One region of the Paenibacillus sp. JGP012 genome, then DNA from elsewhere that is predicted to be linked to it. Evidence: riboswitches for the same ligand, from Rfam matches in the RefSeq annotation. Region 1 holds a riboswitch; each other region holds the start of a gene.
The links. Region 1 has a riboswitch for cobalamin ahead of cobJ (precorrin-3B C(17)-methyltransferase). Riboswitches for the same ligand answer to the same signal wherever they lie in the genome.
Positions count from the first base shown of each region.

Region 2: it holds a riboswitch for cobalamin, as region 1 does, so the genes downstream of both, nikB (nickel ABC transporter permease) here and cobJ (precorrin-3B C(17)-methyltransferase) in region 1, are expected to answer to the same signal.
Region 3: it holds a riboswitch for cobalamin, as region 1 does, so the genes downstream of both, HNR77_RS25280 (ABC transporter substrate-binding protein) here and cobJ (precorrin-3B C(17)-methyltransferase) in region 1, are expected to answer to the same signal.

Region 1 is NZ_JACHKG010000002.1:483,831-494,498, forward strand. Features, by position in the region: gene HNR77_RS04600 (Ger(x)C family spore germination protein) at 1-677, shown strand, start outside; gene HNR77_RS04605 (hypothetical protein) at 670-891, shown strand; gene HNR77_RS04610 (GerAB/ArcD/ProY family transporter) at 910-2,139, shown strand; gene HNR77_RS04615 (uroporphyrinogen-III synthase) at 2,271-3,098, shown strand; cobalamin riboswitch at 3,473-3,663, shown strand; gene cobJ (precorrin-3B C(17)-methyltransferase) at 4,067-6,004, shown strand; partial or broken gene HNR77_RS04625 (sirohydrochlorin chelatase) at 6,926-8,038, shown strand; gene cobK (precorrin-6A reductase) at 8,329-9,099, shown strand; gene HNR77_RS04635 (precorrin-8X methylmutase) at 9,228-9,875, shown strand; gene HNR77_RS04640 (cobalt-precorrin-5B (C(1))-methyltransferase) at 10,153-10,668, shown strand, end outside.
Region 2 is NZ_JACHKG010000014.1:113,564-124,231, forward strand. Features, by position in the region: gene HNR77_RS17660 (response regulator) at 1-440, shown strand, start outside; gene melA (alpha-glucosidase/alpha-galactosidase) at 489-1,790, opposite strand; gene HNR77_RS17670 (AraC family transcriptional regulator) at 2,067-2,900, shown strand; cobalamin riboswitch at 3,029-3,223, shown strand; gene nikB (nickel ABC transporter permease) at 3,389-4,327, shown strand; gene nikC (nickel transporter permease) at 4,328-5,161, shown strand; gene HNR77_RS17685 (ABC transporter substrate-binding protein) at 5,179-6,792, shown strand; gene HNR77_RS17690 (ABC transporter ATP-binding protein) at 6,795-7,616, shown strand; gene HNR77_RS17695 (ABC transporter ATP-binding protein) at 7,606-8,445, shown strand; gene HNR77_RS17700 (DUF5704 domain-containing protein) at 8,636-10,668, opposite strand, start outside.
Region 3 is NZ_JACHKG010000032.1:6,883-17,550, reverse strand. Features, by position in the region: gene cbiB (adenosylcobinamide-phosphate synthase CbiB) at 1-316, shown strand, start outside; gene HNR77_RS25285 (histidine phosphatase family protein) at 307-1,029, shown strand; cobalamin riboswitch at 1,207-1,342, shown strand; gene HNR77_RS25280 (ABC transporter substrate-binding protein) at 1,759-2,751, shown strand; gene HNR77_RS25275 (FecCD family ABC transporter permease) at 2,748-3,794, shown strand; gene HNR77_RS25270 (ABC transporter ATP-binding protein) at 3,896-4,678, shown strand; gene cobT (nicotinate-nucleotide--dimethylbenzimidazole phosphoribosyltransferase) at 4,743-5,819, shown strand; gene cobU (bifunctional adenosylcobinamide kinase/adenosylcobinamide-phosphate guanylyltransferase) at 5,816-6,376, shown strand; gene cobS (adenosylcobinamide-GDP ribazoletransferase) at 6,373-7,272, shown strand; gene HNR77_RS25250 (cobyric acid synthase) at 7,352-8,926, shown strand; gene HNR77_RS25245 (methyl-accepting chemotaxis protein) at 9,200-10,668, opposite strand, start outside.

The DNA.
Region 1 (10,668 bases):
ATCCGCGTTCGCTCAAAACGTTCATCGATTCGATACTAAGCGATGGAGTGGACCCTTTCCTGCCCATCGCGTCCGTCTCGGACAGTGTGCCTAAGGATTGGAAGGACTCCAAAACCAACATCAAGCTCGACGGGCTGGCTATTTTCAAAAAAGACAAGCTGGTGGGCATGATGGACAAGGCTCCTGCTGATGCGCTCATTCTGGCCATGGGTGAAGCCAATGAACCTGAGGTCATGGTTAAAGCCCCGCGCGGGAAAGGTGATCTGTTCATTAAACTGAATGAGAACAACTCGTCTCTTCACCCCAAAGTGGTTAATGGCAAGGTGAGTGTGACGATTCAACTCTATGCCAAAGGTGTTATCGTGGACAATGAATCCGATTACGGTGACCGGCGTGAGAATGAAATTATAAAACTAAATGAAGCAATACACCTGAAGATTAAAGAAGATATTGAGGAAGGCGTTCGTTTGGTTCAGAAGAAATTCAAAGCAGACATTCTCGGTATGGGTCGCTCCATACACCATCATTTACCAAAAGAATGGGACAAAATCAAGGATCGATGGGATGTCATCTATCCGGACGTTCAGGTTAATGTGGTACCACACGTCATTATTGAAAATGTAGGTATTGTCAATAAACCGATCGGGGTCGTAGAGGAGGATATTGTGCATGATTAAACCCCTGTTGTATACGTACCTGGCGATGGTTGTTGTAGTACTTGTGATGGATTTCAGGCATTTGAAGCAGGCGGCCTCCGTTAATCGCTGGCTTTCTTACGGAATCATCGTCATGGCAACAGGCATCTGGTTTTATGTGACGACATTGAAAAAAACGGTTTTTCTATCGGTATGGATGAGTCATATCATTCAGCGATTGCTTCCGTTACCCTGAGAGAAAGGAGGAGGCAGAATGAATCAGAAGGTAACCCACCGGCAAATGGTGTTAATCATTATGCTGCTGAGTATTACGGGTACACTGCTGCAGCCTCATACACAAGCGATTTTCTATGCAGAACAGCATGCTTATCTGTGTTATGTACCCGTTATTCTAATTATGTTTGCGTCGATGTGGATGCTTAGTCGTGTGCAGCGGCGCTTTCCAGATAAGGATCTGTTTGAATCACTTGTGACGCGATATCCTTTTTTGGGAAGGCTCGCCGGGTTCATGTACATTGCGTTTTTTTTCTTTGTATTTGCCAGAGATATTCGGCTGACGGGTGATTATGTAAGCATCACATTGCTGGAAACTACGCCTATATCCATTATTGTGCTTTCTTTGATTGTGATGGCTATATTTATTGTGCGCGGGGGTCTGGGTTCCCTGATCGGGATGGTGGAGCTGTATGTGGCTCTTTTTATATTAAACTCCATCATTGTGCCGTTTATGCTAATTAAACAGATCAATATAGATAACCTGAAACCCTTTTTTGATATTGATTTCGCGGGAGTGGGAAGGGGAAGTTGGTATCTGTTCTCTTTTTACGGGGAGATGATTGCTTTGCCCTTTGTGGTCAGAGGCCAGGATTTCAAAACAAAGTCCATTTTCTCAGGTAACGTACTGACAGGTTTGCTGATGATGTTAATTATTGTTGAAACGATTACTTCGATTGGCGTCCCGATTGCCTCCAGACTTGTGTATCCATCGTATGAACTGGCAAGGCAGCTGCAGATCAGTGATTTCCTGGATCGGTTTGATCTGGCGCTTGCGGCGGCAACCTTGCCTTGTATAATAACGAAGATTGCGTTTGACCTGTACTTTGTGTGCTGGGGACTGAAACGAATGATTCCCAAAGTGTCAGGCAAGGTGCTGACAGGGCCGATTGCCTTGATGGGTTTTGTCTGTGCATTCTGGTTTTTCCGCAATGCGATACAGCTGAATCGATTTACCCGGGAGTGGACATGGATTGCCATTGTATTTGAGGTAATATTTCCGATGGTATTTTTTCTGTTTCTGCGTCCGCGTAAAAAGGAAACACAGCATGCCCCGCATTCTGATTCCGGGGAGCGTACGTCTAAAGGCAAGCAGCACGGACAGGAACGTGAGCAGAACTCAATGGAATCGGATGATCAGACGGACGAAAAGTCTGGAGATCAGAAACGCAAGGAAACCCTTGGTGGCGGAAATCTGCAGCCTTCCTGATATATACCATAAAAAATCGTTATAGCTGATGAAGGCAAAAAGAGAGCGGTCATGGTTTCCCTCTGCAGAAGCAGCCTGTATACTGTAGTCAGACTAATGAACATTCGGCTGAACGAACAGGGGGAGCTTACATGGCACAGCATTTGGCAGGGGTACGTGTCGCATTAACCGGACCGCGAAAATCCAAAGAGATGTCTATATTGGTAGAGAAGATGGGTGGAGTTCCACTCGTGCGGCCTGCACAGGGGACGGTATTTCTGGATGATCGCAATATTAGAGACGGATTGGTCTCCTGGATATCCGATCCGCCCGATTGGGCCATTTTTACGACCGGCATGGGGTTGGACGCTTTGTTTAACATGGCTGAGGATATGGATGTTGCCGCGCAGCTGCGGGATGTCATTGCTGCATCTTGTATTGCAGCCAGAGGATATAAAACGGTCAATGCACTCAAGAAGCTGAAATTGACACCGCTCGTGCGGGATGATGATGGCAGTACAGACGGGTTGATTCGTGAGTTTGGCTCACATGATCTGGCAGGCAAAAAGGTTATGCTGCAGCTGCACGGTGAAACCGCTCCGAAGCTGGTGGCCTGGCTGGAGGAGCAGGGGGCTGCCGTGAGGCAGGTGCTGCCATATCGTCATGTACCGCCGGAAGCAGCAGAGCTTGAGCAGTTACTGAATGAGATTATTCGGCATGAGCTGCATGCCGTAGCTTTTACCAGCGGTCCACAGGTTCGCTTCTTGACGGAATATGCAGCTGCTCAAGGTAAACTGCAGCAGATGCTGATAGCTTTCAAGGAAGGTGTGGTCCCGGCCTCTGTGGGTAAGGTGACAGCGAATGCAATGCGTGAGGAAGGCATCGAAGCCATCGTTGTACCTGAGGAAGAGAAGATGGGGGCCTTGATTGTTGAGCTTGGCCGTTACTTCGCAGCACATCCGGTGGGTGTCCGGGAGTAAGATATGGAAAATGGTTTTGGGAAATGGCATTCGAAAGATGGTTTTGGGAAATAGCATATGGAAGATGGTTTTAAGAAATAGCATATGGGAGGTGGTTTTAAGAAAAGTTAGATGGAAGATGGTTTTCGGAGATCACAGATCGAAGATGTTTTCTGAAATGATATTATGAAAGATTTTTTAGGAATAGTTATATGTGAAGATGTTGAGGTTCTGGTCCGTTTGGCGGATCGGAATCTTTTTTGTTTTTTATCCATTATGCATCATCAGGAAAGGCAAGAAAGTGAAGGTTGCATACATAAATTGTAAATTATGAGAGTGTGAATTGTAATCAGGACAAGCATGGACATTATTTCCTGACCGATGTTATGATGAAGACAATATGAAAGCAGCAAGGTGCTCTTGCATAAAGCAAGAGGTAACAGGGAATCGGGTGCAAGTCCCGAGCGGTCCCGCCACTGTAATGGTGAAGCACTTTTCGATATAAGTCACTCGAATTGAACGGGGAAGACAGAAAAGACAGCTGATGATCCAGAGCCAGGAGACCTACCTTGCATGTGTCACCAAACCCTTCGCGGAAAGGAGTGGTGTACGATAATTCAGGAAATGGGCAAACATCGGTTTGCTCCAGCAGGCCCCACAGGGGCCTCGTGGCTGTGTGTGTTTCTTCAGAGGAAGCCCAGGCCAGCTTTCCTGAGTGTACGTACATGCGTATCTCATCCGTGATCAGGATGGGATTTTTTTGTTTTTATCATCGTAAAATGATGGACCCAATCGGGATATTTGAAATAACAAGTGATGCTGAATGCATGGGAGCTATTGAATCGTGGCTGTATCCGAAGAAGATGCAGTACATGTTGGAATATTGGACATCGGCTGGCTGGAGATGCGGGTAGATGAGTTTTGGCATGTTCAGATCGATCGGCAAGGGACATGAACAGCAAGACAAGTGGAATGAGGGAGGAAGTAGTATGCAAAAGCAAGGCAAGCTGCTCATCATCGGGTTTGGTCCGGGTGCGATGGAGCATATTACGAAGCGTGCACTGGATGCATTGCAGGAAAGCGAGGTCATCATTGGATATAACACGTATGTTGATCTGATTCGGCCTTTGCTGAACGGACAAGCCATCGTACGTACAGGCATGACGGAGGAGGTCAGCCGAGCGCAGGAGGCAGTCAAGCAGGCGGAGGCAGGTCATATCGTAGCGGTTATCTCCAGTGGAGATGCAGGGGTATATGGTATGGCCGGGCTGGTGTATGAAGTGCTGATCGAGCAGGGCTGGACACCGGATACAGGGGTAGCTGTCGAGGTAATTCCGGGTGTATCTGCGATTCAGTCTTGTGCTTCCTTGCTTGGCGCACCCGTCATGCACGATGCGTGTACGATCAGCCTTAGCGATCATCTGACACCATGGGAGACGATTATTCGCCGGGTTGAAGCAGCTGCTGCGGCTGATTTTGTCATTGCTTTGTACAATCCCCGGAGTGGACGGCGTACACGCCAGATTGTAGAGACGCAGGAGATGCTGCTGCGTTATCGTGATCCGAAGACACCTGTTGGTCTGGTCAAAAGTGCATACCGCGAGCGTCAGGACGTGGTCATGACCACGCTCGAGGATATGCTGAATCACGATATCGGCATGCTGACCACCGTGATTATCGGCAATTCCTCCACCATGATGTACGAAGGCATCATGGTCACCCCGCGCGGATATCAGCGGAAATATACGCTGAACTCCGCGGAACAGCCGCTCAGACCACATGAGCGGCTGCGCACCGAAGCCGAGCCATGGTCGCTCGGCGCTCGGGAAGCCCGCGCTGCCGCCTCCGGCGAGGCAGCGGGCGATGACGCGGCGCGCCCAGCGCAAGCCGCGCCATCGGCGGAGCCAGCCCTGCGCGGCGCCAGCGCCGGAGCGGGCACGGCTCCGCAAGGGCCGCCGCCCGCAGGCGCATGGGCGGCCGCCACGCCTGCGGCAAGCCCGGCGAGCGCTGCCGCTGGCACCGCCGTGCTTGCCGCAGAGCGGCCCGCGTCCGCGGCGGCGGAGGCCGCACCGCGCGCAGCCGCTGTGGCGCCACGCGCCGGCGCAGCGGAGCTCGCCGCCGAGGCGCTGACGCGGCTCGCGGCAGGCGGCGCGCTCGCGGGCGAAGCGGCAAGCCGCTGGCTGGACGCAGCTGCGTCAGGCCCGGCAGCCGGAGGCGCGCAAGGCGCCAGCGGTGCTGCGGCGGTTGGCACCGCAGCTCGGCCCGTGCCGGGGCGCAAGGCGCCGCTCTTTGAGATCGGCGTGTCGCCCGGCGTGGGCAACAAAAAATTCACCGCCGCCCAGATGGCCCTGCTGGCGCAGTGTGCAAGCGAGGACGGCGAGCTGGAGTATACACCCGAGCACCAGATTATTCTGCGGGTGCCGACATTTGAGCCGGACACGCTCGTGGAGCAGCTGCGTGCCGCGAACTTTATCGTGGTGCCGATCGGTGATGTCATCAAGGTCAAAGCCTGTGACTTCTGCAACCTGGAGAAGGACGATGCTGTACCGATGGCTAATCATCTGCAGGAAGTCATTGGCGGTTTATCTGCTCCCAAGGAAACCAGTGTAGCGCTGAACGGCTGCGGCATGGCTTGTTACGGGGCGGTGCTGGAGGACATCGGCATCGTCTACCGCAAAGGCGCGTACGATCTGTTCCTTGGCGGCAAAAAGTTCGGGCGCAACGCGCACCCGGCTCAGCCTGTAGCAGAAGGAATTCCTGGAGACGAGATTGGCGGCATCGTAGAGCGTATTGTGGCGGAGTACAAAGAAAAAGGCCATCCAAACGAGCGATTCCACAAGTTTTTCAAACGGGTGGGTGTCATTCAGGGCTTCCGTCACGTGGATGCACCAGTCACCGTGGAAGTTAACCCGGTATGCGGTGACTGATGAAGTAACTGATGTGATAACTAAGAGAACGAGGATACAGGATAGAAGATAGAGAGATGTGAAGATAGAAAGACAGAAAGACAGAAAGACAGGAGATAGAAGAACAGGATGATATGAGATAGAGGACACCGTTGTTCGATCACTGGCTAGGGATAGGAAACTCGATCGATCATTAGCTAGGAAGATAGAAGACACAGGTCAATCACTGGGGGTAGCCAAGTTTTTTTAGACCAGATTGCGGCCCCTAAGCGCTAACGATCCCCAGAAGCCTTATATCGCGGAAAAAGGGCTGTTTGAAAATCTAACGAATCGTAGGAACGCTATTTCATTAAAAACCGCCTAAAGTTGGGGTGAAAGGCATCATTTTGGTGAAATAACGTCTCCTGAGATCGTTAGAATTCCAGCGAGGGTAAATTGGTGCAAATAACGTCATCTGGAATCGTTAGCGCGGGGTTGTAAGCGTAGTGGTTTGAAGTAAGTGAGATGGTTACAGTTAGCGCGAGGGATACGGTGTTCCTGGAAAATCTGGTAGTGGTAGAAGCCAGGTAGAAGCCTAGTTGAGAACCCAGTAGAATCCCGGTAGAAACTCCAAAAACCTGGTCAAAACCAGTAGAAACTCAAACTTGGCCAAAACCAGTGAAAACCAGAAAAATCCAGTATAAACTCAGCAGGCAGTGGGTAGAAGCACAGTGAAAACTCGGTAGTAGTTCAGTAAAAACTCAGTAGAAGCTCGATAGAAGCTCATAAGAAGCTCGTTAGTAGCTCAGTAGAAGCCTGGTAATTAATCTAATATGGGTCACTTGATATATGTCTTAACAGATGCTCCTCCTTGGAACCGGGTGAAGAGCCTTACGAATATATGGAATTGAATCGGATATGAGAAATCTGATCTGCGGATCGGGCAGAGGAGGAAATAAGAAGATGGATGCAATTTTGTTGGTGGGACACGGGAGTCGTGATCCTGAGGGGAATCGCGAGTTAAAGGAGTTTGCACGTGAGGTTGCTGAACAAGCGCCAGAGAATACACTGGTGGAGACCTGTTTTCTGGAATTAACCAGACCGAGTATTGCTGACGGTGTGACTGCTTGTGTGGACCGAGGGGCGACACGTGTCGTGTTGGTACCGATTATTTTGTTTGCAGCCGGTCATGCCAAGATTGATATTCCGAATGCGATTGACCGTGCCAAAGCACGTTATCCGCAGGTGCAGTTTATATATGGTCGTCCGATTGGTGTGCATGAAAAAGTCGTGCAGATCATGCAGACTCGCCTGCAAGAAGCGCAGCCTGTACGGGTTGGAGCTCACAGTGAAGGAGGAACCGCCACAGCCGTTGCTGCCCCTCCCGCTCCCGTAGCCGTAACGGATGAGGAAACCGCCGTGCTTGTGCTTGGACGTGGAAGCAGTGACCCGGATGCCAATAGTGACTTTTTCAAAATGACCCGCATGCTGTGGGAGAAGCTGCCGTACAGATGGGCGGAAAGCAGCTTTATCGGGGTAACCCAGCCCTCCTTCCCGGATGGATTGGAACGTTGTCTCCTGCTGGGTGCGAAAAAAATCATCATCATGCCGTACTTTCTCTTTACCGGTGTGCTGATTAAACGCATTGATGAGATGACGGCTGAATTTGCAGCCGCGCATCCTGACGTCCAGGTTGAAATCGGCGGATATTTCGGTTTCCATCCGAAGCTGGTCGAGCTGGTGCTGGAGCGTGCGCATGAGGGATTATACGGGCGGGTGACAGCAAACTGTGACAACTGCCAATTCAGACTTGAAGCAGCCAAGCATCATCACCACCACCATGACCATGATCACGGGCACGACCATGATAACGACCATCACCACCATCACGACCATCATGACCACGATCATGGGCACGACCACGACCATCATGACCATCATCATCACGAGCACGGGCATGACCATGATCACCATCATCAGAATCATACTCATGAGCATGGACATGACCATCACCACGATGATCACAGCCACAGCCATGGACACGACCACCACGAGCACGGGCATGTCCACAGCCATGATGGGCACGCGCATGACGATCACAGTGACTCAGGAGCGGAACACATACACTCACACCAGGAACATTACGAACAACAGCATGCACATGATCACGCTGCAAAGACTGCTATCCACCGCACGGCTGATTTTCATCATGACCATGATGAAGAACTGCACCTTGCGCACCCACAGCATGAAGGCAACCGGAACAGCAGGCAGTTGGAGGCAGAGCACGCAGCATCAAAAGCACAACTTGACCCATCCTCCGCTCAGGCACAGGTGGCATCAGCTTCAGAGCAGGTGAAGCGCTCATGATCCTTATGCTGTGTGGCACCAGCGATGCACGCGAGCTCGCGATCCGAATTCAGCAGCAAGGCCATAACGTGCTGACTTCCGTTGTAACCGAAAGCGCAGCTCAAAGTCTGACAGAAGCCGGTCTCCCAGTTCGTACGGGCCGTCTGACAGTAGAGGCAATGATCGAGCTGATTCGTGAAAAAAACAGCCCTGTCCTTGTGGATGCAAGCCATCCTTTTGCCGAGGAAGCCCATGCGAATGCCATGGAAGCCGCGAAGCTGGCGGGCATCCCTTACATTCGTTATGAACGTACCGGGCTTGCTTACGATGACCATGCACTGCTGCATGTGGTGTCATCTTACGATGAAGCGGCGCTCAAAGCCAAAGAGCTCAAAGGCTCTGTCATGCTGACGACAGGCAGCAAAACCTTGCAACTCTTCACCAAGCACCTGCTCGGTGATCCGGATATACGCCTTGTTGCACGCATGCTCCCCCGTCTCGACAATATGGAGAAATGCGGTGAGCTGGGCGTGGAGCAGCGCAATATTATTGCGATGCAGGGACCTTTTTCCCGAGAAATGAACGAGGCCCTTTACAAGCATTATGCAACGACCGTGATGGTCACCAAGGAAAGCGGCAAAACCGGAGCGGTGGACGAGAAAATCCAGTCTGCGCTTGAGCTTGGCATTCATGTTGTGCTGATCTCGCGTCCGGAGGCGGAGTTTGGCACGGTGTTTGATCATTTTGACGGTGTATTGGACGAGCTGAGCGGAATTTTAGGGGAGTAGTCCTTTGCCTGATAGGCCTAATTTGAATAGTTCAGCTTTGAAGGGTTGGCTTGCCTTGAAGCGCGGGACAGTACCTATACGATGATGATATTGATCCAATAATATTTTACAGGGAGTGGTGTGAGTACATGGATTTCAAAACAGAGTTTAAACCACTGACGGTGCAGCCGCAGGAGATCGAGGGCAAAAGCTTTGAAATGATTACCGAGGAACTGGGGGAGCATCCGTTCACAGAGGAGCAGTATCCAGTTGTACAGCGTGTTATTCACGCTTCAGCGGATTTTGAACTGGGACGCAGCATGGTGTTTCACCCTGATGCCATTCAGGCAGGAATTGCGGCGCTGCGTGCAGGCCAATCGGTCATTGCTGATGTGCAGATGATTCAGGCGGGAGTGAGCAAGGATCGCATTCGTGGATTTGGCGGTGATGTGCATGTCCATATTTCCGACCCGGACGTGATGGAGGAGGCCAAACGTCTCAACACCACCCGTGCCATCATCTCGACGCGTAAAGCAACCCAAATGTATGAAGGCGGCATCTATGCGATCGGTAACGCACCAACTGCGCTGCTGGAGTTGATTCGTCTTGTAAAAGAGGGCGAGGCCAAGCCGGGTTTGATCATCGGCATGCCGGTAGGTTTTGTATCCGCCGCCGAGTCCAAGGACGAGCTGCGCAAGCTGGACATTCCGTTTATCACTAACATCGGCCGCAAAGGCGGCAGTACGATCGTGGTAGCGGCCCTGAACGCCATCTCCCTGATGGCTGTAAAGGCATAGATCGCCGGAGTACTCAGGCGGGCCTCATTGTAGAAGTCGAAGGTCGGAGCAAAGCGATGTCCGCATCCGTGAGTAGGAGTCTTATCGTAATATGGTTAGCGTGCAGGGCACCAGTGAACGGAAGTCTGGCTAAAACGTGTGCGTGAGGTACGGTGAGGGTGCCCAACGGAAGTGAATAGGGGTGCAGCTAATGTGCAACTAATGGACAGCTAACCAACCAACAATTGACGTAAGACCAACAAAAAACAGGAAGAAGAAGGACGGGAGGTTCAAAGCCATGGAAAAGAAACGCATGAAAAGCGGAGAGGCACCGGACCCGGATAAGCCGATGCGTTCCGGCTTTACGACGGGGGCGTGTGCTACGGCGGTTGCCAAAGGAGCAACGCAGCTCCTGTTAACGGGACATATCCCTGCGCAAGCCGTGGTTTCCTTGCCCGCCGGCTTTGACCACTCGTTCGAGCTGATCGAGCAGGGGCTGATGACGGATGGCACGGCGACCTGTGCCACGATCAAAGACGCCGGGGATGACCCGGACGCCACCCATCTGGCGAAAATCATTGCGCATGTGTCCTGGCGGGACGAGCCTGGAGTGGAGCTGGATGGCGGCATCGGTGTGGGCCGTGTTACCAAGCCCGGTCTGCCCGTGCCCGTAGGCGAAGCAGCGATTAATCCCGTGCCGCGGCGTATGATCACCGAAGCGGTGACTCAGGTACTTGCGGAATATGGCGCTGCCAGAGGTGTGCGAGTAGTGATCAGCGTGCCGGACGGCGAAGAAATCGCGAAGAAAACGCTT
Region 2 (10,668 bases), on a different contig from region 1:
AGGCGGATAAAATTGCAGCACTGGATGGAGGGGCAGATGATTATGTGACCAAGCCGTTTGGCATGGGTGAACTGGTTGCCCGGATTCGGGTGGCGCTGCGCCATGTCGCCAAAACAACGGATGAACCCGTACTGCGCTTCGGATCACTGGTTATGGATCTGGCCCTTAGACAAGTTGAGCTGGATGGGGAACAGATCAAATTAACGCCGACGGAGTATGAAATGCTCAAGGTGCTGGCCTCTAATGCAGGCAAAATTATTACGCAGCGTCAGCTTTTGCAGCAAGTGTGGGGTGCGCATCATCATGAGTCAGACAGCCACTATCTGCGGGTTTATGTGGGCCATTTGCGCAAAAAGTTAAAGGAAGACCCCACCCGTCCTACATTTATCCAGACCGAGCCCGGGATAGGGTACCGTTTTTTATTACAGGATGAACCATAACAAGCAAAAGCGCCGTTTCCGGGTAGTCCAGAAACGGCGCTTATTGATTTATGAAGTGAATTTAGGCAGCCAGTCGCCGTGGGCTTCAATCAAATCGTCGCACATGGCTACGATGTCATCCATGGAGAGCTCGGCAGCTGTATGCGGGTCAAGCATGGCGGCATGATATATATGTTCTTTTTTACCCGTCATCGCGGCTTCGATTGTAAGCAGTTGTGTGTTAATGTTGGTGCGGTTCAGTGCTGCCAGCTGAGGCGGCAAATCTCCGATGGTTGTCGGGCTGATACCGGAACCATCGACCAGACAAGGCACCTCGACACATGCTTCACGCGGCAGATTGGTGATGAGTCCGTTGTTCATGACGTTGCCGCCGATTTTGTACGGACGATCCGTCTCCATTGCTTCCATAATATGCGAGGCATATTCACGGCTGCGCGTATGCTGAATATTTTCACTCGCAAACAGCTTCTCCCGCATTTCCTTCCATTCTGCAATCTGGTTTACACAGCGGCGTGGATATTCATCCAGCGGAATGTTGAAACGTTCGATCAGCTCCGGGTAGCTGCGTTTGATAAAATACGGATGATACTCCGCGTTATGCTCGGAGGATTCTGTGACATAGTAACCAAAGCGGTGCATCAGCTCATATCGTACCATGTCGTCATGGGTTTCCTGCTGCTTCTGTCTCGCAAGGCGTTTGATTTCAGGATACAGATCGACGCCATCCCTTGTCACCTCCAGCAGCCATGCCATGTGGTTAATGCCTGCGATTTTAGCAACGACACCTGTCTGATCCATTCCGAGCGCATCGAACAAGTGGGGTACGCAGACCTGTACGCTATGACACAGTCCTACCGTTTTAATGCTCCCATGCACATTCATGACGTTGGTGAGTACAGCCATCGGGTTGGTATAATTCAGGAACCAGGCATCCGGACATACCTCTTGCATGTCGCGCGCAAAGTCGAGCATCACCGGGATGGTACGCAGGTTGCGGAAAATGCCTCCAATGCCGAGGGTATCGGCAATCGTTTGACGCAGGCCGTATTTCTTCGGTATTTCAAAATCCGTGATGGTGCATGGATCATATCCGCCGACCTGAATGGCATTGATTACATATTTGGCTCCGCGCAGCGCTTCCTTGCGATCATGATATGTTTTGACGGAACAGCGACTGCCCAGGGATTGCGCCAGGCTTTTTAACAAGCGCTCCGAGTCACTTAGACGCTCGGCATCAATATCAAACAAGGCTAATTCAAAGTCCTGCAGGGCCTCCGTCATCATGACATCACCCAATACATTTTTTACAAAAACGGTGCTGCCCGCACCGAGAAACGTAATTTTGTTCATCTCAAGTTCATCCTCCCTGAAAAAATGTTGTACCCCAACTATAGGCCGAACAGGCCCGTATCACTATGGCTCAACCCCTCTCAAACATGGCATAATCCCATTTTTGTTCCCGTTTTCAGTCCAAATTTGCGTTATACAGCTGTTATAATTTAAGGTGAAGTAAGTGAGGGGAATTGTAATGAAGTAAATGAGGTTAGACGTAGTGAAGTGAGAGGGATTATGTATGTAAGTTTACGTCCAAGGCTGCATGACTGCTGCATTGAGAGGAGGAGAAGCATGAGCCGGAAAATAGAGATGAACGTGGTTTCTGCGGGCTGGACGCAGATGGAGCTGGTTTTGTTATTTTACGGATGGGAAGCGTGTGATTCTGCCCATTACTGGGGGCCGGGTGTTCGGGATTCCTATATTGTGCACTACATCCATGAAGGCTTCGGCACAGTGTATATGGGGGATCGGGAGTATCGTCTGACTAAGGGAGAGGGCTTCATCATATTGCCTGACACGGTCATCCATTATGAGGCTGATGCGCACGAGCCCTGGACTTATTCATGGTTTGGCTTCAAAGGCGTGCAGGCCAAGGCGTTTATGCAGCGTGCGCAGCTAAGCGCCGAGCATCCGGTATTCAAGGCGCGTGATGCTGAAACGATGGCGCTTTTATATGACGAGATGGTTCAGGCTGGAGCGAGCCCCCTTCCGGGAGGGGATGTGCTTCATCAGAGTTTGTTATATCGACTGATCGCGGCTTTGATATCTTCCGCCCCTGCCAGTGCTGAGGATCGCCAGCTGCTTTCGACCAAAGAAACTTATATTCGGCAGGCTGTGCAGTTTATGGAGAACCGCTACAGCCAGCGCACCTCTATTCTGGATATTGCTCAGGCTGTCGGACTGGACCGAACATATTTATCAGGTCTCTTCAAAGAACGATACGGCAAGTCACTTCAGGCCTTTTTCCTGGAATATCGTATGAACCGTGCAGCGGAGCTGCTTCGCAACCCTGCCCTTTCTGTCAGTGAAGTAGCACATTCTGTTGGTTACACGGACCCGCTTTTATTTTCCAAAATGTTCAAGCGTGTGACAGGTGTATCCCCAAAGGGCTCACGGGGGTCGTGAATTCGTAATTAGCGGTATCCAAGATTTTAATTTTGAAATAAAAGTTTTGAACATTAATCGGCATGCCGCTATACTGATACAGAAGTGCTATCCTTTTTGTGTAATTTTTAAATTGGTACTACGACTTAATTGAATATGTGGAGCTTGGTGCTCTGCCCGCTGGGGCAGAAGCTTAAAAGGGAAGTCCGGTGTGATGCCGGCGCGGTCCCGCCACTGTAACAGAGGAGTCTAGCAGCATATCCACTGGTCTGGAACAGACCGGGAAGGAGCTGTTATGACAATGACGCTGAAGCCAGGAGACCTGCCAGGTTTGACAAACACAGCAGTACCCTACGGGAGATAGGAAGGTGTTTAAAGAGCATGATTTTTTCTGAAAATCTGTTTATTTAAGGCGTCCTTATCCAGTACAACGGAGAGGGACGCCTTTTTGGAATGCACAGAAAATGGCGGTATATGTATGCATTACATCGGGAAGGGCGTTTTGTTCATTGGGCAGGTACATCATTAAACGATTATTACAGCTGGTCGCCGTTCTGTTTGGCATTACATTTCTGACGTTCCTGTTAACGTATCTGTCTCCGGGAGACCCTGCAAGGTTAATGCTAATGTCCACGGGAGTTACGCCTTCGGATGAGCTCGTCAGACAGGTGCGGTCTGAACTGGGGCTGGATCAGCCATTTCTGGTGAGATACGGAACGTGGCTTGCACAGGTGGTTACCGGAGACTTTGGTACCTCATATAAATATGGACGCCCGGTTCTGGACGTTTTGATGGCAAGACTGCCTGCTACGCTGCGGTTAACAGGAAGTGCGATGCTGCTCGTTATTCTGATCTCCTTTCCGTTAGGGATACTTGCGGCTGTGCATCGGAACCGGCTGCTGGACGCTGTGATTCGGCTGTTTTCGTTTGCCGGTCTGTCGATGCCCGGCTTCTGGCTGGGCATGCTGCTGATGCTGGTGTTTGGTGTGCAGCTGAAGCTGCTGCCTGTTATGGGAAGCTCGGGCTGGACAAGCCTTATTCTGCCTGCAGTCACACTGGCTATTCCGTTGATTGCCCAGTACAGCAGGCAGATTCGCGTGGTTCTGCTGGAGGAGACCAGCCAGAATTACGTGGTGGGAGCAAGAGCAAGAGGGGTAAAGGAGTCGATCATTATGTGGCGACATATACTGCCCAATGCCATGCTGCCGATTGTAACCCTTCTGGGTATGACAACCGGAGCATTGCTTGGCGGGGCAGCGATTGTGGAGAGCTTGTTCGTATGGCCGGGCGTAGGCCAGATGGCGGTGGATGCGATTTTTACACGGGATTATCCGTTGATACAGGGGTATGTCATGTGGATGGCGATCATCTATGTCACATTGAACCTGCTTGTTGATCTGTGGACACATCTGCGTGATTCGCGCATTCAACTGGATGTGGATGTCTAGATGCGCAGCATTCGATGGATGCTGACGGAGCGTCGCACATTTATGTTTCTGCTGTCTCTGACCGCAGGCTGGATCATTCTGGCTATCGTGGGTCCGCTATTTGCGCCGCATGATCCACTCGCTGCGAATTTTACCCAGGTGCTGCAGCCGTCCAGCCCGGAATATCCGCTTGGTACAGACCAGCTCGGGCGCTGTGTTCTGTCCCGTCTGCTCTATGGAGCGAGGACGTCGCTGCTGCTTACGTTCATGATGATCGGTATTGTATTCACTCTCGGTGTTGTGATCGGTACAATTGCCGGTTTTGCAAGAGGGGTGACGGATACAATCATGATGCGGCTGTGTGATACGCTGATGGCGTTTCCGGGATTGATTTTTGCCATTGCTGTGGTCGGTATGTTGGGTCCTGGTCTGTTTAATACCGTCGCGGCGCTTTCCGTTGTCTGGTGGGCAAAGTATGCGCGGATGGCTCGAAGTCTGGTCATTTCTCTTCAGCAAAAAGAATTCGTCACCACCGCAGCCTTCAGCGGTGCGCGTAAAATACAGATCATCGGCAGAACGATACTGCCCAATATGCTGTCGCCCTTAATCGTAATGGCCATGATGGATGTAGGTGGCATGATGCTCTCTATCTCGGGCTTGTCCTTTCTTGGACTTGGCGCACAGCCTCCAGACCCTGAGTGGGGAGCGATGCTGAATGAAGGCAGGCGATATTTGCAGACAGCGCCGTGGCTTCTAATTTATCCGGGGCTGGCGATATTCAGTACCGTGATCATTTTTAATTTGCTGGGAGACAGTTTGCGAGATGTGCTTGATCCCAAGAAAAATACAGCGTAACAGGGGGAAGTAAAGGCATGAGCAAGGTTCAAAGAATAGGGTTGTTTGCTCTCATATCCATGCTGGTGGTTCTGGTGCTGGCTGCTTGCGGCACCAATCCAAATTCATCGGCTTCATCATCATCGAATGCAGCAGAGAATGCGGGAAAATCATCAGGTGCAGATGCGGGCGGCACAGGTACTGCAGGCAAGAAATCACATCTGAATGTGGCATTGTTCTGGCTGGGCAGCAGCCTTGATCCTGCCGAGGAGTGGAACGGGTGGACGCTGGCACGGGCTGCGATCGGGGAGACGCTGATCCAGTTCGATGAACATATGAAGATGGTTCCCAAACTGGCGGACAAGTGGGAGCGAGTCGACGACACAACGTGGCATTTCCACATTCGTGACGGGGTTACATTTCATAATGGCAATCCGGTAACGGCTGACGCGGTCAAAAAATCGATTGAACGCTCCATCTCGCTGAATGAGCGAGGTCAATCTACACTGCCGATTGCTTCCATGACGGCTAAAGGGCAGGACCTTACGATGAAAACCACAGAGCCGGATGCCTCTCTTCTGGGCAACATTGCCGAGCCGCTGTTCATTATTGTAGATACCAGCGCAGATACGTCGAAGTTCAAGAGTGAGCCGATTGCTACCGGGCCGTTCATGGTTACCGGATACACTCCGGACCAGGAGATCAAGGTCAAAAAGTATGAAGGATACTGGGGCGGTGCGGCTGACCTGGACACGATGACCTTGAAGTATATCAAGGATGACAGCACACGTGCGCTCGCGTTGCAATCAGGGGAGATTGATGTAGCAAGTAATATAGGTCGCAGCAGCATGTCTCTTTTTCAGGACAAAACACAATATACGATCGATGAAATTCCTAGCCTGCGTACACAGTTCGTATGGTTTAATACGACTCATCCGTTGCTGAGTGATGTGAAGGTTCGCCGTGCCATCTCTTACGGGATTGATCGGGAGATGTATGCAAGTACGCTGGTTGGTGGACAGGCAGCCAAAGGGCCATTTACATCTGCCTTGCCTTTCGGGTACGACAAGATCAACGGATATAATTATGAGCCTGCAAAAGCAAAACAACTGCTGGATGAGGCAGGCTACAAGGATACAGACGGGGATGGAATTCGGGAGAAGGATGGGAAAAAGCTGTCTCTACAGCTCATTCTTAACTCGGCGTATGAGTCAGATTCCATTGTGGCGACGGCAATGCAGTCTCAGCTTAAAGAGATTGGCGTCGGACTTGAGCTAACCTCGTATGAAGATCTTACGGATCATCAGAAAAGTGGAAATTATGATCTCGCCCTGACGAGCATCAATACGGGGATTACGGGTGATCCGCAGTATATTCTTGACTTTTATTTCAAGACCGGGGCAGAGTGGAATGTTGGCGGGTACAGTAATCCGAAGCTGGATGACATCATTCAGCGTCTTCATTCGGAGTTTGATGTAGAGAAACGGTACGCCCTTGCCGCAGAAGCACAGCAGATTATTCTGGACGATGCCGCATATATGTTTGTGACCTATACACCGATTAATATAGTCAGTAAAAGTAATGTAAAGGGTGCAACGATGTACCCGATTGACTTCTATCTGCTGGATCGCAATATCAAGGTTGAGCAGTGAGCATGTCAGGACGAGTGGCAGGGATGCCCTTGCTTGAGGTAACGAATTTGTCTGTCAGCTATAAGGAGGACACTGCTTCCTTGCACAATGTATCCTTTTCCATGAACCCGGGGGAGATCATTGGCATCGTAGGTGAGAGCGGCAGCGGGAAGTCCACCCTGCTTAGGGCAGTGCTGGGACTGCTTCCAGCAGGCGGGAGATATACGAGCGGAGAGATTGTTTTTCGGGAGCAGATGCTGTTCAGTAACAATACCCGGAAGCAGGATTGGCAGAGGGTGCGCGGTAAACAAATAGCGATGGTGTTCCAGGACAGCGGGGCATACCTGAATCCGATTCGCAGTATCGGGAGCCAGTATGTGGAGGCTATTCGTGCTCATCTTCCGATATCCCGCAAAGATGCTCAGGAGCTGGCTGTTCGGACATTGGCGAGTATGGGGCTGAATGATCCTGAACGGGTGATGCGTTCCTATGCTTCCCAGCTTAGTGGCGGGATGAAGCAGCGCACTGCAATCGCAATGGCGGCTTCGCTGGAGCCTGAGCTGCTGCTGGCAGATGAGCCCACCAGCGCACTGGACGTTACCACCCAGAACGAAGTGCTGAGCGAATTGAGCAGACTCTGTGGTGAACAGGGAACAGGCCTGATTATGGTGACACACAATATGGCTGTTGCGGCTCATATGGCTGACCGCATCGGTGTGATGCTGGATGGCAGACTGGTGGAGCTGGGAGATACGATGGACGTCATATCTTCTCCCTCGCATGAATACACGCGTAAGCTGCTGGATGCTGTACCTGAGTTGGAGGAGGATATGCATGACGGATAACCGATGGCCCATTTTGAAGTTAAATCAGGTATGCAAAACCTATGACTTGAAGGGGCAGCAGTCCGTTCAGGCGCTGCAAAACATAAATCTGGCATTATATCCCGGGGAATGTCTGGGGATTGTCGGACAGAGTGGAAGCGGCAAAAGCTCCCTCGCGAAATGTATAACTCAACTGGAACAGGTGACTTCAGGGGAAATCTGGTATCGTCAGCAGGAGATCACCCGTCTGAAGGGTGAGAAGCTGCGGCAGATGCGCAAACAGATTCAGATGGTGTTTCAGGAGCCTGCGGCAATATTTAACCCGCGTATGAAGGTAGGCAGGTTTATCTGCGAGCCGCTGTTGAATTATAAAATGATGAAGCGGGAGCAGGCCGTTCAGGAGATGCTGGTCTTGCTTGAGCGAGTCGGTTTGTCTGCTGCGGATGCGGATAAATATCCGCATGAGCTAAGCGGTGGGCAGCAGCAGCGAGCGGTCATTGCTCGTGCGATCGGTTTGCGTCCGGATGTCATTCTGTATGATGAGGCTACTTCGGCGCTTGACGTTTCCATTCAGCAGCAGATTCTCGATTTGTTGGTCGAGCTGCGAAGGGAGACAGGAGGTTCCTCCATTTTCATCTCACATGATCTTGCGGTGGTGCAGCAGGTAAGTGACCGTATTGCTGTAATGCATGAAGGGAAAGTGGTGGAGATTGTGGACAGCTCCAAGCTGACCAGTTCGGCGAATCATGAATATACCCGAAGTCTGATGTCCTCCGCATTATCCCTGCGAGCATTGAGAGACAGGGTGCAGATGCGGGAGCGTATAGAGGTTCTGGCAGGCAGTCGATAGAATAAGCCGATGATTTAAAAGGTACAAGAGAACAGTGTTATCCGAAGTGAGTTCATGAGATGCATGAACTTATTCTGGATAACCCTGTTGATGTGTCAGACGTATATATTCCGATCTAAACCTGAATGGACATCTTATATTTATACATGACTATATCTCATCTAAAGTGATCCTGTAGTACGATGCCTGCTTAATGTGGCACCTGAGACTGGAAGTCGCTGCGGCTGGACTGACTTGCATCATAGAAGAGGATATCCCCATCACTGAGCGGCCACCTGTCGCCGTTGTTGTTGGCAGGTGAGCGATCAAAGCCTTCTAATTGCCACTGGTTCATGAGCGGGGCATGGATATACTGTAAATGCGGTGCCGCTGTATTACCGTTGCGTAAACTTTCGATATTAAAATTAACGATGATGTACCCGTTTTTCAAAAATAGTTTCGATTTTTCATCTAACGTATTTTCCCTGGCCAGAGTTTCCAGATTAGTACCCTTGGGCACAGCATACACATCGGCTGGTAGACTGTACTCTCCATACCACCGCTGAATCGCGGCGTTGGCCCGATCTGCATTGACACTTGCGGGCAGGTTCGTCTTGGGGCCAATGAGGGTACGGATTGGCGCCGTCAGAATCATCCAGTCGTAACGTCCTGTCCATGTTTTCTGATGCGAAGTCTGGGTGACCACCTGTATCATATGCTCCGCTAACGATTTCCGGCTTCGTTCATCTGCAGAGAGTTCATAAGTATATTCGTAACGTGCTGCATCACTTAATTCTGTGTCAGGCACATTGCGAAGCCGTGAATTCAGAACAACAAAACGTTTCTCTATATCCTGCACAGAACCAATTCGGATCAAACGCTCCTGTCCCCGATGATAATAGAGATCCACATCCTGACGGGAAGCCCCATCCTTACTTATAAAGGAAAACGTGGGTGTAATCCGAATGCCGTCCTGTTTGCCAAACATATTGCCTTTTGTTTTGAGGTCAAACTTGAAGTGATAACCTGTTTTCACGGATGCATTCGCAAAACCCTGCACCGGATGGCTTCCGGGGCGGATGGGCAGCACAAATGGTGCAAAATTGCTTCTGGGGTCACCATCGATGTTACGGAATCCTGTCCAATAGCTATTACCCGTATGCTCGGAGCTGCCAGGGACTTGGCGAAATACATTCTCCCAGCTGTAGTCGGAGATGTCGGTGACATGAAAATCATACAATCTTCCAATCACATCTACAGGTATTCTGTCACTTGCCGTATGGTGGGCCAGATTGGTGTTGGCGTCGGGCTGCTCTGTAAAGTCGACTGGTGCATTCTCGGCTATGTTGCGAAACTCAATCGTATAGTTCCCTTCATCCACCCACACCGGAAGATAAAAACTCGTGTCCAACTGCTGTACGGGGATGTCTATCCATGTATGAGATGGGATGAAGCGTGCCCGATCGGCAGTGTATACATCAAACGGGAAGCGGACCTGCTTTATTCTGAAATATTTGGCATAGTCCTTGTTTCCGTAGCCGGGATAACTGGCAGCATTCAGATGCTGCCCCGATGTAGGGGTACGTACAATAAATTCACGCTCCAGAATAAGTGCAGCTCGGGTAGGATCAGGTACCGTTCTCTGATTATGCGGTTGATCGTCTGACACCCAAGCGTAGTTGACGACAGGAGTGTGAACAGTAACCGTGTTGATGCCGTTGATCGGCAGCACTTTGTCGGCTCCACCGTTCACGTTGCCAGGCAGCAGTTCGTAGTAGATCTGGCCCGAGCTTTCCGTGTTCGCCTTGTTAGGCAGGGAACTGCTAATTCCAAGATTCGGTGTGTACAAGACGTCCCGCCCAATCGTTGTAGGTGGCGGGATATGAGATGGTGTCGGGCCATCACGGGTTGTTTCCGCATCATTCATAATGGTTGCATGGTTAAACTTCACCAAGTCATTTTTCACAGTACTCTGCGGTGTGTTGGCTTCCGCCATTCCTTTCAATACGTCTGTATGATCCGGTACATCCGGGGGTGCATTCAGGCTACCTGTTAGCTTGGTAGGCGTGTATGATATGGTGGTGGTTTGTCCTGGCTTTACATGACTTGCAACAGAGGAATCGTTTCTGGATTCCAGCGCAGGTGCAATATAACCGGATGGATTCATCGTAATGGTTTCACCCGGCAGAGCATAATTCTTCATCGTAGCTTTGGCGATTTTGTACACTTCAAGATTGCTGATGG
Region 3 (10,668 bases), on a different contig from region 1:
ATGGGTCATGAAGCTGGACGCCAAAGGCGCAGCGCGTATGGTTACCCGGGATGCAAGACTGCATCCAAGCCCGAACAGCGGTTTCCCGGAATCGGCCGTTGCTGGTGCGCTGGGCATTCGGCTGGGCGGACATAATGTGTATCACGGCGTTTCCTCGTTTCGTGCGTATATGGGTGAACCAACGCGGCCAATGGAGGCAGAAGATATTGTGCGAACGACACGGCTGATGTTCTGGTCGGCGGGTGCTTTTGTTGTCCTGTGTTTCTTGACCGTGCTTGTTGTACGGCTGACGGGAGGCACGCTGTTATGGCAATAAAGAGAGGGCGGCGGCATCAAGCAGAACGTAGTGCAGCACTAGTGGGTGAATCAGAGCAGCTTGGCCCGCAGCGTAGCATTGTGCTGATCCGTCATGGGACGACGTCCTGGAATGTGGAAAAAAAATATTTGGGGCATACCGACATCGCTCTGCTGCCTGATGCAAATGAAGAGCTGGCTATGCTGCGCGAGCAATGCCGCGATCTCGCATGGGACGCTGTATATTGCAGCGACCTGCTTCGCTGTCGCCAGACGCTTGCGCATATTGCGCCGCAGGCAGCTGCGGAGGCGACGCTGGACCGGCGCCTGCGCGAGAATGATTTTGGAGAGTGGGAAGGTCTGACCTATGAGCGATTGAAGCATAATCCGATCTACCGAAGCTGGATTGATCATCCGCAGGACGTTACACCACCTGGGGGTGAAGCGTGGTCGTCTTTTGTCGAGCGCATGGATTCATTTCTGGACGAGCACTTATGGTTGGATGAAACCGTATCGCCTGCGGGAGAGATCTACAAGCCAGCCCCGAGGACTGAACAAAGAATACTCATTGTGACACATGGCGGGGTCATTCGTTATATGCTTTCCCGACTTCTTGACGGCGTTGGCTTCTGGGATACTCACGTAATCCCCGGTCAAGCCATTCAGGTTCATCTGCAAAAGCAGGGCGGGAGATGGCTGGGCCGGAGGGGGTCTTTTCCGCCAATCGGGTTGTAAGGTTAAGCAATATACCCTATAATCACAACAGAAGTATGCTCGGTATGGACAGGTTGTATGGGGTGAGATGAGATGTGCTGCCTGAGCTGACGTGTTCTGTACCGAATAATACAGCTGTGTTAGATTGGTTTTAATTCATTATTAACGACCAAGGGTCCCGTGTGTGGAGAGGTTATTCATGATAAGGAAACACAAGGTCATGATCTGCATAAGGGTAAAATGGGGAAGCTGGTGCAAATCCGGCACGGTCCCGCCACTGTGAAACAGGAGTATTCCTGTAAGTCAGGTTACCAGCCCTGGACGTACAAGCCGCTGTTCCTTCGAGGAAAGGACAACGTTTCGGGCCATTCTATGCGCATGGACAGCCTAGTGCTGCACATGTACAGATTGCCGTAAGCGAGACGTTCTCCCTGATCCTTTGTAAGAGGATCGGGGATTTTTCTTGTTGTACACGGTGTGTTCAAAAATATTATGTTACACGAGCCACTCCGATTGCAGTACCATTTTCCGATCGCTGTTATCCCCGGATTTTTTGGATTCCTTTAATTTGAGGGGAAAATCCGGTGATAAAGGCGAACACTTCGTTTCTCCAAATTGGTTCTGCACTCTCCGTTAAACGTGTACACATCTTCATTTTCGTTTCATCGGAACACCAAGATGGGGCAGAGCATTAAGAGTGAGGTAATATGCAACAACAATAGTACAGATAGAGAAGGGGAGTTTAAATCAATGATTAAGAACTGGAAAGCACTATCATCTCTGCTGAGTGCAGCGATGCTGGCACTGGCGCTGGCTGGATGCGGCAATGCAACAACGAAAGAAGGAGCAGGTAGTTCGCAACAGCCTGCACAGGAGCAAACTCAGGAACAAACACAAACGGATCTGAAAACCCAATATCCACTTACCGTTACAGATGCGACAGGTGAATCATTCACGTTCGAAAAAGCACCAACCAAAATTGTATCCGTATCTCCTGCCGAGACAGAGTCTCTGTTTGCCCTTGGGTTGGACAATGAGATTATTGGTGTGTCCGATTATGACGATTATCCGGAAGCGGCCAAAACTAAAGCCAAAATGGGCGGCATCAACAAGCCGAATGAAGAGTCCGTTATTGCAGCCGATGCTGATATCGTATTCGGAGGCATTTCATTAAGCGAGGATGCAGTGAAAAAGCTGCGTGATATGGGTATCACCATTTTCAAAACCGACCCTAAATCCATCGACGATGTGATGAACAATATCGAAACCTTCGGTAAAATTACTGATCATCAGGAGCAGGCGCAGAAATTGATTGCACAGATGAAGCAGGATGTAACTGATGTGACCGAAGCGGTACAAGCTGTAAAACCGGAGGACAAGAAGAAAGTATATATTGAGTTCTCTCCAGGCTGGAGCGTAGGTAAAGGTGAGTTCATGGATGAGCTGATCACGGTTGCAGGCGGCACCAATATTGCTGCAGACAAAGAGGGCTGGTATCAGATTAATGAGGAGAATGTTATTGCCTCCAACCCGGATGTTATTTTGTATGCCAATGATGTAGTGGAGGACTCCAAAACGCTCGATCAGATCATCAAGGCACGTAGCGGCTGGGATCAAATTACAGCAGTGAAGAATAATGCGGTGATTGGTCTGGATGCTAACTTGCTAAGCCGTCCGGGACCTCGTGTAACCCAAGGGTTGAAAGAAGTAGCCAAAGCAATCTATCCTGACCTGTTCAAATGAGCAGGAAGCTGATGCTGTTTGGAACGATGGGCATGGCGCTGCTGGTTTTTACCGTGCTCATCTGCACAGGCATTGGTTCAGTGGCACTGCCAATCGGGGACATCGCGGGCATTCTTATTCATAAGATGCCGTGGATCGGCGACTGGGTTACACCGGATTGGGGCAAGGCGTCCGAACAGATTATATGGAAGGTTCGTTTCCCGCGTGTATTGCTTGCGATGCTGGTTGGAGCTTCACTTGCCATTGCGGGAGCGGGCTTTCAAGGTGTGCTGCGCAATCCGCTGGCCGATCCGTTTACACTCGGAGTATCATCAGGAGCCTCGGTAGGGGCAGCATTTCTGATCTTCTTCGGCCTGCAGTATGCCTTGATCGGAATCTGGACGCTGCCGCTGGTTGCCTTTTTGACCGGGGTCATTACCCTGTGGTTTGTCATGGCTTTGGCTCGTGAAGGGCGTAAAATTCCTACGCACAGCCTGATTCTGGCAGGCGTCGTTATGCAAAGCTTTCTGGCTGCGGTCGTTTCGTTCCTGTCGACCATGTCCAAGCAAACGATTAATGAAATTATATACTGGACGATGGGAAGTCTGGCTTTGCGCGGGTGGTCGTATACGGCCATCCTTTTCCCGTATTTCCTGCTTGGGCTGGTCTTTCTGTGGAGCCGGGCGCGTTCACTGAACGTGCTGGCACTCGGTGAACGTCAGGCTGCACATATCGGTGTTGGCGTGGACAGACTCAAGCTGTCCGTGCTCGCCGCGGGCACGCTTCTTACGGCCGCGGCTGTCTCTGTGTCGGGTGTAATCGGCTTTGTCGGATTGGTTATCCCGCACATGCTGCGGCTGCTGGTAGGGCCGGATTATCGACTGCTGGTACCTCTGTCTGCTATTGGTGGGGCGATCTTTATGGTGTGGGCAGATACGATTGCCCGCTCCCTGCTGGCTCCGACGGAAATTCCGCTCGGCGTTGTCACGGCATTTGTCGGGGCGCCGTTCTTTGCCTACTTGCTGCATCGGAACAAAAAGCTGCAGAAGGGGATGATGCCGTGAAGAAGCAGATGAAACAAAGGATGAGGCAGCATGGGAAACAGGGCACTGGACGGCCAGTGGACGCACAATCCAACGGTTCTTCCGGAGCGAGTTCAAGCAAGATGCTGGTGTCTCTTGCAGGGGCAGGCAAATCATATGGAGACCATCATGCATTACAAGATATAAACTGGCAGATTGCGGAAGGAGAATGGTGGGGCGTCGTTGGGGCGAATGGAAGCGGGAAGTCAACCCTGCTGCAGCTTATAGCTGGAACGGAAGAACTAAGTACAGGTCAGATTACGATAGATGGTCGCGATATCGGCTCTTACAGCCGCAAGGATCTGTCACGTATGATTGCCGTTTTGCAGCAGGATGGTCTGCCGGCGATCTCCTATCCTGTACGCGATGTCGTGGAAATGGGTCGATATCCGTACCAGAACTGGCTGGGCAGAGAAACAGCAGACGGGGCCCGGGTGGTCGACAGTGTGCTGGAAGAGCTGGGACTGACGGAGCTTGCAGAGCGGCCGCTGGATACGCTGAGCGGTGGACAGCGGCAGCGGGTGGCACTCGCCAAAGTGATGGCACAGGAGCCGCGCCTGCTGCTGCTGGACGAACCAACGACGTTTCTGGATATTAAATATCAGATGCAATTCATGGAGCTGCTGGCTGCATGGCGGCAGAAAAACAACATTACCATTGTGGCTGTGCTGCATGATTTGAATCTGGCTGCATTGTTTTGTGATCGGATTCTGGCACTGAGGGAAGGTGCAATGGTCGGGAAGGGCACACCTCACAGCCTGATGACGGAAGAGCAGATTCGGGACGTTTTTCGCGTTGAACCTGTGATGGTGTCCCATCCGAATCATGCCGTGCCTCAATTGCTGCTGCGTCGGGACAAGAAATAAATGCGGGTATTGGTTTTAATGAAGCGGGAGAACCCCCTATTTTGATGAAGGAAGTGCTGGTTGGATGAAGAATGAACAGATATTGGAACAATGGCTGACAAAAATTGTGGCTCCTGACCGGAACGTGGCTGCGGAAACATCTGCTCATGTGGATGTACTCACGAAACCGCCCGGAAGTCTCGGGAAATTGGAAGAGCTGGTGATTCGTCTTGCAGGTATGACGGGGAAAGCTCGCCCACGGTTTGATCGCAGAGCGGTGATTGTGATGGCTTCGGATCACGGTGTGGTCGCAGAAGGCATTAGTGCTTTTCCAGCGGAGGTAACACCGCAGATGGTGATGAATTTCCTTGCTGGCGGTGCTGCTGTGAATGTGCTGGCCCGTCAGGCGAGAGCAGAGGTCATCTGTGTTGATATCGGTGTAAATGCTGATCTGCAGCATGCAGATCTGTTCTCCCGCAACGTTCGTAAAGGTACAGCCAACATGGCCCAAGGGGCGGCGATGACTCGTGATGAGGCGATTCAGGCCATCTTGACAGGTGTGGAGGTGGTCGCCGAAGAAGTGGCAAAAGGTACACAGCTGTTTGTCACTGGAGAGATGGGGATCGGGAATACCACGGCAAGTGCTGCGGTGATGAGTGCACTCACCGGCATAGCACCTGCTGCTGCGGTTGGACGCGGAACGGGGCTGGACGATGCGGGTCTGCAGCGTAAAGCGGCTGTTGTCAGCCAGGCGCTGAGTGTGAACCAACCTGACCCGGACGATGCGCTTGATGTGTTAAGCAAGGTGGGCGGGCTGGAGATTGCCGGACTCACCGGGGTTATCCTTGCTGCTGCAGCTCATCGCTGTCCTGTCGTTATAGACGGATTTATCTCCACAGTTGCTGCGCTGGTTGCGAGACACCTGGCTCCTCTGAGTACAGCCTATATGATCGCTTCGCATACCTCCAATGAGAATGCACATGCAGCGCTGCTGCGTGAGCTTGAACTGAAGGCGATGCTTGATCTGGATATGCGTCTCGGTGAGGGAACGGGCGGGGTGCTTAGTCTGCATCTGATTGATGCGGCATGCCTCATTCTGAATGAGATGGCAACCTTCACAAGTGCTGGTGTGTCCGATGGATCAGGAGATGGCTCCCGATGAGTGTACTGGTCACAGGCGGGGCACGCAGCGGTAAAAGCTCGTTCGCCGAGCGTCTCTGTATGCAGCGTTCCTCGGAGGCGTGGTATGTGGCGACAGCCCAGGCATATGATGACGAGATGCGTGAACGCATTGCGATGCATCAGAAGCAGCGCGAGGACTCGGGTTACCTCTGGCGAACGATGGAGGAACCACTGGCTTTGCCCGCGCTGATAAAACGCATGGGCGAAGGTCATACGGGTACTTCTGCACCGACAATTCTGGTCGATTGCTTGACTCTTTGGCTGACCAATGTGCTGTTAGCGCATGAACAGGACGAGAGCCATGTACTTCAGGGACAGCTGGATGCGCTGGTGGAAGCGATTCGAACCTATCCGGGTCTGCTTGTGCTTGTTACAAATGAAGTAGGCGATGGAATCGTGCCTGAGTACAAGCTGGGCCGCATTTATCGTGATCTGGCGGGGGTGCTCAATCAGCGTATCGCAGCGATCTGCGGTGAAGTATTTCTCGTCACCGTGGGCATCGCGATTGAATTAAAAAGCAAGGAGTATCGTTTATGAAGCAGGGTGCATCCGGTTCAGCCGTTCCGCAGCGGAAATATGCGGCTGCGGCCGCATTTCAATTTTTGTCCCGTTTTCCTGTGAAAATGCAGCTTGATTTTGTGCCGCCACTGCTGCGTGAAAGTGTAGTGTATTATCCGCTTGTCGGTGCGGCAATCGGTCTATGTGTCTGGCTTGTTGGCGCACTGAGCGGTCAACTTCTGCCTGCTTTTCCGGCAGCGGTTCTGACCTTGACGTTATGGGTGTGGCTGACCGGAGGGCTTCATCTCGACGGATGGATGGATACGGCGGATGGACTGCTCAGTTACCGCAGCCGTGAACGTATGCTGGAGATTATGAAGGACAGCCGGGTAGGAGCGATGGGGGTTATAGCCTGCGTGCTGCTGCTTATGATGAAGGCTGCTCTGATCGCGGACTTTATTGCCAGCGGCAGCTGGGTGTACGGCGCTTTGCTGATTCTGCCCATGATCTGGAGCCGCTGGTTCATGGTGTACGCGATGTCGGCCTGGCCTAATGCACGCGGAGATGACGGGCTCGCTGTATTATTCAAAGGGCTTGGTGAGCGCAGGGAGGTCCAGCGATCACGTCGTGCCGCTCTCATGCTTACGCTGATTGCAGGAGTAGTCACGCTGGCTGCGGTAGGGCTGTTTAAACCGGATACAGCGGTTGCGGATGTAATGGTCAGCGGGTTTGGAACCTTACCGTGGTGGCTGTATCCTGTATCGGCTGTTATTGTCCTGCCTGTCGCTTGTTATTATATTGGCCGCTTGGTGGCTTCCCGGATCAGTACACGACTTGGAGGGCTTACCGGGGATACATACGGTGCCATGAATGAACTTCTGGAAGCCGCTTTGCTGACGGTGTTAAGCGTGCTTCAAGGACTATTTTGGCTGTAACGATCGTTGTAAAGAAAGCAGATGCAGACAGGGGGGGAGCAGCGTGCGAGAGAAACCAAAACAACCGGCGGCCGTACTGATGCTGCAGGGAACGGCTTCGGATGTAGGGAAAAGCGTCATTACTACGGCGCTATGCCGGATTTTCAAGCAGGACGGCTTCAGGCCAGCTCCGTTCAAATCACAGAATATGGCGCTGAATTCCTACGTCACAGCAGATGGCAAGGAGATTGGACGAGCGCAGGGGGCACAGGCTGAAGCCTGTGGAATCGAGGCTACAACCGATATGAATCCAATTCTGATCAAACCTGTGCGGGATATGCATTCACAGATTGTGGTTCATGGTGTTCCTTTTGCCCAGATGAGTGCGTCGGATTACCGTCAGCATTTTCTTCCAGAAGCCAGGCAGACCGTAATGGATGCCTTGAACCGACTTCGGAATGCCTACGATATCGTTTTAATGGAGGGAGCGGGCAGCCCGGCTGAGATTAATCTAAAGGATCGGGATATCGTGAACATGAACCTGGCCGGATGGGCGGATGCACCGGTGATTCTGATCTCCGATATTGATCGCGGTGGTGTATTTGCATCGATTGTCGGTACGCTTGAACTGCTGGAGCCCCATGAGGCAGCCCGTGTCAAAGGCTTCATTATCAACAAGTTCAGAGGAGATCTTTCCTTGCTGCAGCCCGGTCTGGACTGGCTTGAGGAACGTACAGGCATTCCTGTCCTGGGTGTGCTGCCATACATAAGAGATATACAGATTGAAGCAGAGGATTCGGTGGTGCTGGATTCCCTGCGTTATGGAAAAAGCGGGCAAACGGAGCTGGATATTGCTATTATCCGATATCCGCGCATTTCTAACTTTACGGACTTCGATGCGTTGCTTCGCGAACCGGATGTGAATGTGCGTTATGTGACCTCTCCAGAAGAACTGGGCAGACCGGATGCAATTATTTTGCCAGGTACAAAGGATACAATCGGTGATTTGATTTTTCTACGGGAGTCGGGTCTGGAGCGGGCAATCCTGAACGATGTAGAACAAAAGGCAGTGCAATTGGTCGGCATATGCGGCGGATATCAGATGCTGGGACGTCACCTGAAGGACCCGTTTGCAGTGGAGGCCAACCAGATTCAGGAAGCCGAGGGCATCGGATTGTTACCGCTGTCCACGACATTTTTTCAGCACAAACAGACGGTGCGGGCATCGGGCAAGGTACAGCCGTTTCATCCGTTCCGTCTTAGTGGCATGACGAATTCAGACATAAACGCAGACCAGGAAGCACACACAAGCACAGCTTCTGTACCTGTAAACGGATATGAAATCCATATGGGTGTCACCGAGTGCCATGAGCCAGAGCAGGTGACTGCGCTGTTTGAGATTGCTCATGCAGGAGGAGAGTCCTTTCTGGAGGGATGGGGCACTTCCGATGGAAGCGTATGGGGCACGTATTTACACGGTTTGTTCGAAAGCGATCTATTCCGGCGCTCCTGGCTGAACGGTCTGCGAGAAAAGAAGGGACTTGCACCGCTGGAGGAAACGTACAGCGCTCATGAGCGTAAGGAGATGGAATTTGATCGGGTGGCTGATTCTTTGCGCTCGTCACTGGATATGAAGCGAGTATACGAGATTATGGGCGTAATGCAGGGAGAATAAATATGAGGTCTTCTATAAGCTGACTTCTATTAGGAATAATCATCTAATTCATCTAATCATCATTGTATGTTCAACATATATCGAATCTAATCCAAAGAACACCCCCAAGGGAGGGCAGCCCGTTCGGTATGAACGAAGCTGCTGCTACATGGGGGTGTTCTTTATCATTCGATCATGTTCTCTTGTTTAAATCTTTGGAAGCAAGGTTATAGATATTTGTTCGTGCCCGGTTCTCGTATGTTTCGGTTGAGATTGGAGCAACAAGCGCATCCTCTAGTTAATCGTGAACTTCTTCATTGCCGTTTGCAGTTCGACAGCCAGCTCATGCAGGTGGCGAACCGTATTGGAATGAGAATCCATCTCGTTCAGCTGCAGTTCAGCCGTAGCAGCAATCTGCTGCATGCTCTCACGTGATCTGGATGTAATCTGTGCTGTTTCTTCCACCGAAGCGCTGACCTCTTCTGCACCTGCAGACACCTGCTGTGTAGATGAGGATACCGTCTGAATGGTGAGATTAACATTTTGAATGAGTTCATTCAGCTGCTGGAACGCCGAACCAGCCTTCTGCACAACCTCGGTTCCAGAACCAATCTCCTGTGTTACACGGTTCATTGCACTTACGGAGCGCTCGGCGTCTTCGCGAATGGTGCCGAGGTAATCAGCGATTTCCTCTGTTGCCGTCTTGGATTGTTCTGCCAGCTTGCGGACTTCTCCGGCGACGACAGCGAACCCGCGTCCGTGTTCACCGGCACGTGCAGCTTCAATGGAGGCATTGAGCGACAGCATGTTAATTTGTTTTGTAATTTCAAAGATGGAATTGACGATTGTACCGATCGCTACAGAACGTTCATTCATCGTTTCAATGTAACGCAACGATTCGCTGGCCGTTGCGCCAACGCGCTCCATCTGTTCAACTGCGTTCTGTGCAAGCTGATTGCCGTTTGTTGCTTCTGTTGCGGCTTCGCTAATCTGATCCGAGACTTCTGATGCAGACGAAGCGATATGCATAATGCCCTGCGTGATCTCTTCCATGGCTCTTGCATTCTCGGATGCACTGGAAGCAATGCTGACGCTGCCCTTTCCGGCTTCTTCTGCGGCCTGGCTGGAGTTCTGTACCATGCCGGACATGGATTCCACCCGCTGCAGCAGGTCATTGGAGCCAACCACCACTTCGTTGGAGGTAGACAGCGCTTGGCTGATCATTTCTTTGAGATTATGCGTCATGGTCTGGAAGCTTGCGGCCAGCTGGGCAATTTCGTCCTTGCCCTTCATCTTGAGCTCCGTGGTCAGATCACCTTGAGAGATTCGCTTGCTGTGCTCAACAAGCGTGCTGATTGGTCTGGTGACTCTTTTGACCATACTGGCAGAGATGAGCCAGCCAAGTACAAATACCAAAGCAGTGATACCCAGGCACAGCCAGAAGATCTGGGCAATTTTATCCTGAATAAACTTGGCATCCATGCTGACGGCCATGAGCATATTACTTCCTGAAATCGGGATAAATACAGCTTTATGTACACCATAGGCATCTGCATAAACGGAACTGATCGCAGCTTGTTTCTTCTCACCTGCCTCTGTCATTGCTGGGTTGATGTCTACGACATCTCCGGCCTTCATGCCTGAGTTAGTGCTAGCAACAACGACGCTGGCCTGATCATCCTGAAGGGCGACAACGTAGACAGCATCGAGGCTGTGTTCTTTGGCTTCTTCGGACAGGGAGGATTCTAACGTCATGGCAGCAC